3 regions of the Bacillus sp. ABA4_010 genome follow, and region 1 is predicted to be linked to each of the others. Evidence: riboswitches for the same ligand, from Rfam matches in the RefSeq annotation. Region 1 holds a riboswitch; each other region holds the start of a gene.
What was found. A riboswitch is a leader RNA that binds a small molecule or an ion and turns the genes downstream of it on or off. The one in region 1 is predicted to bind cobalamin.
Positions count from the first base shown of each region.

Region 2: another riboswitch for cobalamin. It lies ahead of metE (5-methyltetrahydropteroyltriglutamate--homocysteine S-methyltransferase); the one in region 1 lies ahead of ACXAEO_RS06680 (S-layer homology domain-containing protein).
Region 3: another riboswitch for cobalamin. It lies ahead of ACXAEO_RS01325 (ribonucleotide reductase N-terminal alpha domain-containing protein); the one in region 1 lies ahead of ACXAEO_RS06680 (S-layer homology domain-containing protein).

Region 1 is NZ_JBSWUN010000003.1:1,105,049-1,107,315, reverse strand. It holds gene ACXAEO_RS06680 (S-layer homology domain-containing protein) at 1-1,255, opposite strand, end outside; cobalamin riboswitch at 1,498-1,692, opposite strand; gene ACXAEO_RS06675 (OsmC family protein) at 2,017-2,267, opposite strand, start outside.
Region 2 is NZ_JBSWUN010000003.1:1,663,451-1,665,717, forward strand. It holds gene ACXAEO_RS09430 (organic hydroperoxide resistance protein) at 1-100, shown strand, start outside; gene ACXAEO_RS09435 (hypothetical protein) at 165-614, opposite strand; cobalamin riboswitch at 920-1,125, shown strand; gene metE (5-methyltetrahydropteroyltriglutamate--homocysteine S-methyltransferase) at 1,241-2,267, shown strand, end outside.
Region 3 is NZ_JBSWUN010000003.1:26,022-28,288, reverse strand. It holds partial or broken gene ACXAEO_RS01330 (ribonucleoside-diphosphate reductase subunit alpha) at 1-102, opposite strand, end outside; partial or broken gene ACXAEO_RS01325 (ribonucleotide reductase N-terminal alpha domain-containing protein) at 429-1,253, opposite strand; cobalamin riboswitch at 1,381-1,564, opposite strand; gene menC (o-succinylbenzoate synthase) at 1,818-2,267, opposite strand, start outside.

The sequences.
Region 1 (2,267 bases):
CTACTACGATTGTTACTGCTGCAGAAGACTGTTGCTGAATCGTCACTTCGATAGAACCTTTAATGCTTTCATCTTCTAAGGAATGAACAGTAACCGTAACAGTTCCCACTGCTTTTGCAGTCAGAAGTCCTTGATTACTCACTTCTGCAATCGTCGCATTGGAGCTGCTCCATCCTAAAGAAGCATTTTCTACAACAGTTCCTTCCCCATTTTTTGCTTCAGCCGTTAATTGAACGGTTTCCCCTTTTGCAATTGCTTTATTTAAAGGAACAATGCGGACAGTCGCTACTTCAGACGTCCCAGGCTGCTGGACGGTTCCGCTAATTTCTTGGAAAATAACACCTGTTCCCGTTTTTACAAGACGATCATATGCTTCTAAAGCAAATAAAGATTGCTGTGTTGCCATCTCATTCGCTTCATCATCACCTCTTGTCCAACGGAACTGTCCTTTATATTCATGAGTAGAGGCAAACGCAAAGCTTAAAAGCTGTTCTATTAAATTTTCATTATTATAGATATAATCATCTGAAGCAGGGTCAATACCAGCAGCTGTTAACCCAAGAATCATTTGAGCTAAGCTATTACTGTTAACCGGATGAACTGTTTCCAATCGCTCGGCTGCTTGATTCAAAACAGCCTCCACTTCTGACTTCTGTTTATATGGTGCTAAAGCGCTCATGACCATTCCTGTAATATCAGGATCAATCGCCGATTGGCCCCATCCGCCTGTTGACAGGCTTTTGCTTACAAGATGATCTAAAAGGAGCTCTCGGTTGATGTTAGCATCGCTCGGAATGTCATAGTTTTGACTGTCAAAAGCTAAAAGAGCCCATGCTGCATCATTTTCTGCACTCACTTGACTCATTTCTTTGTTGTATAGTTTTTCAACTAAATTTATTCCATCTACATTTAATGGATTGTAACCAGCAGCATTTAACGCAATAATCGTTCTCGCAAGATCTGTCGTTTTGCTATAATTTCCGTTATTCCCCTTAATTTTATTAACTAGACTTTCTACGTATGATAAACTGACGGGTTTATTCGCTAAATAAAAAGCAAAAGCATCCCAATCATCTCTAGGAGCCGGCAACGATGTAAAATATTCTTTCGTATCTGTCAGTTGCTCTTCTACTTTTTGTGCCAACGTAATTTCTTCCGCCTGTCCAACAGGCGCAAAGCCGCCAACTACTTGTGCAAGCAAAAGTAAAAATGTAAGCATAAACGCTACGATTCTTTTCGATTGGCTGTTCATCATGTTCTCCCCCTTTGTATCTTTTGAATATTTGGACTTTACAACTTGCATCCACTTTGAGCAGATGCCTTTCTGGAAAGGGCGAGAAAGGAAAATGAAAAAGCCCTCTGCTTCATAAGCAAAGGGCTTTGTACACGAAATCACCGGTCAATTAGCGTATCAAAGCAACAGAAGAACGAAAACGCTCTTCTTGTACAGTAGCTGTTTATATCCCGAACGTGACACCTTCCCTATTCCCGCAGGCTAATGGCATCCGCAACATGGCAGGTCTCCTGGCTCGTGGATCAACAATTCCTTGCGTCTTCCCGTTTCTTGTAGAAACAGTGACATCATGCAAGGTCTCTCCCCACTTACAGTGGCGGAACCGCACCGGACTTTCACCGGACTTCCCTTTTAAGCTAAAAATGAACATTTTCAGCACCATGCCGCTCGATTATGTATAGTTGTAATTACCATGTAATCATACATAATATTGACAAAAGAGTCTAGTAAAATATTTGTCTGGCAAGCGGCTTTGGCCCCCCTTGCGGGATTGGCGACAGCCGCTTAGGTGAACCTTTGAAAGTTTATTCAAGCAGAGAGCCTATAGTTGATAATAAACATTTCTATTCAAATGAAGTTGACTGTGATTAAAAACAGTGCTTCCCCCTAAAAAAAAACCAGTGACTTCTAGCTTCCGTGCAAAGTTAGTAACATCTGCTTAAGTGACCTTAACAGAAGAGCCCCAGCATGAAATTTCCATGTGCCGGGGCTCTTTTTGTTCATTATGCTCTTTTCCAGTTGACTACCATTTCGATGTCAGCTGCTTGTAATGTTGTGAAGACAGGGCAGCGAGCATCTGTTTTTTGTTGAAGTTCTTGAATGCGCTCATCAGATTCGTTTGTTCTAACAGATGCATCAATGATAACTTTTTCAAAGTATGGACGTACACTTGCGTCACCCATTAAGCCGCGTGGGTCGAATTCACCGCGAATATCAAAATCGATACCGTCTAATTGGAAGTTCATTTCTTTTG
Region 2 (2,267 bases), 560 kb from region 1:
CAAAGAAGAAGCACAAGAGCTTGCAGAAGCTGCCCATCAAGTATGCCCATATTCCAAAGCAACAAGAGGCAATATGGAAGTGACACTGAACGTTCTTTAATTTTTATATGGAATAAGATGAAACGAAGCCCATTGCTTTTTCAAAAAGTGATGGGCTTCGTTTTTTAATTGGACCAAGGATTGACTTTGGAAGCAGTGAGGAGATCTTGCTGAATTTCAATTTCGATCAGGTCGGCATTACGGAAAAGCAAGGTCGGTTCATTCATCTCATCACACGACCGTTGACCGACAAATGATAATTCAAGTCTTTCCATCTGTTCATCAAGATTTCCTTTCGCAAAAAAGCGAAGCGTATCCCCAGGCTTAGCGACTGAAGAAAGCGAAAATGTTTTTGTTAAAGTGCTGTTTTGAGGGATGGGTTGTACAGTATCTGGAAACATAGTCTCAACTCCTGTACTGTCACACACTTCGGCAAATAATTGTATAGAAATATCAGTATCAGTCGGATTTTTCATTAGAATGTGAATGACATCAGGGGGACCTCCGACTGAGTCACCCGTTATCTTTCCAGGGACTTTCATCAGACCTGTTGTGAGAAGCAGAACATTTGCCATAAAGAATACAGCCTCCTTGTAAAAGTAGCCTCTGTTAACATTCTTGTTGAACAGATTCTCAAAGTTCATTATGTATATGAAAAAAGCAGCATGTTTGAAAGGGACAAACCGACTGATAGTTTGGTCTATTTTTTGGCAGCGCTAACGATGATGAAAGTGATTGGGATGAGATTGGTTTTAGAAAAAGAATGAGAGGGCTTACAAAAAAACATCTGAAAATTATTCACGAAAAAACTTGCAAAAATAGGAAAGATAGTATACTCTTAATCTCAATCGATATTCTATTGGGAATATTCTAAAAATAAAATAACGTTCAAGCAATAGGTGTTAAAACGGGAAACCCCTGCTTTTAACTGAAAAGGGAAGTCCGGTGTAAATCCGGCACGGTCGCGCCACTGTAAGAGGGAGCAATCCATTATGAACCACTGCGTTATGGATATTGTCATGAAGCGGGAAGGGATGGAGAGCGGTGAACTTAAGTCAGGAGACCTGCCTGTTGTATGCGCTTATTACCTACGCGAAATAGGGAGGAGTGATGGCCATATGTCGCAGCCTTTTAGTTGTTTCGACTCTAGTTAACTATGTCTATCATCAGTCTCTCTTTTAAGAAAAGGGAGGCTTTTTTCATGGAGACGACACAATACAAATTAGGAGGCATCAGCATGCATATTAAAAGTTCAAATCTAGGATATCCGCGAATTGGTGAAAATCGTGAATGGAAAAAAACATTGGAAACGTTTTGGGCAGGAGAAATTACGGAAGAACAATTCAATAGCCAGATGGAGAAAATCCGCTTGTCACATTTGAAAAAGCAACAGGAAAAAGGAATTGACTTAATTCCAGTCGGCGACTTCAGCTATTATGATCACGTGTTGGATACGGCGGCTATGTTCGGCCTTCTTCCAAAACGATTCCAAACAGATGAAAAGCCGCTTCAACGCTATTTTGAAGTCGCACGCGGCAGCAAAGGAAAAGTCGCATCCGAGATGACGAAATGGTTCAATACGAACTATCACTACATCGTACCTGAATTGGAAGATGTAACACCTGAGTTAGTCGAAAACCGTCCTTTAGCTTTATATAAAGAAGCAAAAGAAAAGTTAGGCATTAACGGAAAGCCGGTCATTCTTGGGCCGATTACGTTTTTGGAACTGTCAAAAGGAAGCAACGACTCGAAACGTTCACAGTGGGTGCAAGCGCTTGTCCCGCTTTACATTGAAGTATTGAAGCAGTTAGCGGAAGCGGGAGCAGAGTGGGTTCAAATCGATGAACCGATTTTAGTGAAAAACGTAAGCAACGAGCTTTTACAGGAGTTTCAAGAAGTGTACATAGCGATCCAACAAGCAGTTCCAACGATTAAAGTGATTTTGCAAACGTACTATGAAAGTGTCGACCAATATGAAGCGGTTGTTCAGTTGCCTGTTGCCGCTATCGGCCTTGACTTTGTTCATGATGCTGGCCGCAACTTACAAAAGCTTCAAACAGTTGGTTTTCCAGAAGATAAAGTACTCGCAGCGGGTATTATTGATGGTAGAAATGTGTGGAAAGCCGGTCTTGAAGAAAAAGCCGAACTCATTCACACGTTGACAAACATCGTCGGCAGCGAGCGACTTATCGTTCAGCCATCTTGCAGTCTGCTTCATGTACCCGTGA
Region 3 (2,267 bases), 1.1 Mb from region 1:
ATCTTTATGCATCACGTCAAGAAAAACAGCAATCGCTCCCTGTCTTTGACCTAACTGATCAACACTAACCGCAGTATTGTTAAGCTGCTTCATCCATGGAATTCAAAATTGTTACTCTTCATTTTAAAAATGAAGGGATAGGTCATTTCTGCCTATCTCTCTATGTCGCCATAGAGTTCAGACTATATCATTATCCATTATTTAAATGGATAGGCGGATCGGATTATAAAATTACTTTCATAACCACCTAGTCGTTGAACCTTCTTCCCAAATCAACTTAGGAAGCTTGGCTGCTGATTAACCGCAATCTCGGATTTTTAGGGGTCAATACGTCATTACTGCGTATCATCCTACCTTGATATACTCGGTCTTTCCAGCAATTGACCGCCTTTTTATACAAACATTACTGCCTGCAGGCGCTATTCCTTAACGCCACTTGAAACCCCTTTAAACCCTTTAATATCACTTCCTCGGCTTCTTACCTTGCCTAGATATGCGCCGATACCTCCACCGTTTTTACTAACAGTCGCAATATCTGTATTGCTATCATAAATTCCTCTCAAACTATCATCAACTGTATCGATAAAGCAGCTTGATAGTTGCCCGTAGCTTTTTCCTGCATTCGCCAATGTCGGTGTGGCCACAGTCATGTATAAATTAGAAAGAGCCCAGTAAGCTTCTTTAATCAGTTCAATTCGCTTATCTTTGGACTCCTTCATCATTAACGCCATCGCAATGATTAAAAAACGTTCTTGCGGCAGTTCGTAAATTTCTCCGCTATGCGATTTAGCCAAGTAACGGTCCGCTAACGTTAACACCCCGATGTATGTAAACAAAAGATCCCGCTCCGGCACGATAATTCGTTCAAGCTCTTCCATCTCTTCCTTCGAGTATTCCTGCAACAGCTTTTCACTGTAAATGCCTGTATTCGTCAATGTTTGAATCAAGCTGTAGAGTGAACCGTATTTTTGTTGAACATCATAGCCTCTCGAAACAGAAGCTTTTTTATAAAGCTGATCTAAATAAATTTTTGCTGCGGCATATGTCCATTTCGGCTCATCCATCGAGATTCGTTCTAAAGCAGATAATATAAGTAAATTGCTAACTTGTTCTTCTGTCATTTCTTGGCGATGTGCTACAGCCTGTCCAATCTTTTCGTTGTATAAAGAAAAATCTAATTCAGGAAATGATTGTGCCAATTCCTCTAAGTAGATTGTTAGATGTTCGCTGTGCGGTGCATATGTGTTTTCCAAAACATTCCCTCCCTATTAATAAAAAAACGCCCATCGGATTTCGATGAGCGGATAGAATGAAAGGACAAAATGATGCACGCGGCACCTTTTGTACTCGCATTCTATCCTCTCAATTCCCGAAGAAGATAGTACGATATGAAAATAGGCAGGTCTCCTGACTTATGCATCATCTTACTTTAAGGCCTTCCCATGAAGCTGCTTCACAGTGGTTTCCTTATTTCATCAGCAATTACAGTTGCGGGGACAGTTCTGGATTCTCACCAGATTCCCTTTTCAGTTGCGGTCGCAACACCTATTTCACCGAGTAACACAATATGTTGTATTTTTTATTTTTAAAAACAACTATATCTTGTTGTCTTGTTTATTATAAAGGCAATTTTTACATCTGACAACCATTTTCTCACTTTCCCTACTTTAAATTAAAATGCAATTTTCGACAAGAGGGGAGCACAAAACGACCATTTATTCTGTATGAGTAGGCAGTAAAACCTTCACTCCAACGTCCTGAGTAATCAAAAGCATCGAAGTAAAAGAGGACGAAATCCCCGCCAATGGACGTTTCCTTTAGTAGCGCTTATATTGTTTTTGATTATATGTAACACGCGTCAAAACATCTCGATTTATGTCTACACCGATTCCCCTTCCTGATGGAACGACGATACTTCCGTCTTGCACCGTCACTTCTGGAAGGATTACATCTTTCTCCCAATAGCGGGATGATGCAGAAATATCGCCAGGAATTGTAAAACCCGGCAGAGAGGCAAGCGCAATATTATGAGCACGTGAAACGCCTGATTCAAGCATTCCCCCCACCCATAAATCGACCCCCTCATTCCAGCACATATCATGAATACGCTTCGCTTCCGTTAACCCTCCGACTCGCCCCACTTTCACATTGATAACGCGGCAGCTCCCTAGCTCAATCGCTTTACGCGCATCATCATACGAAACAATGCTCTCATCTAAGCAAACAGGTGTTTCAAGCTGCTTTTGCAGTTTGGCATGATCAACAAC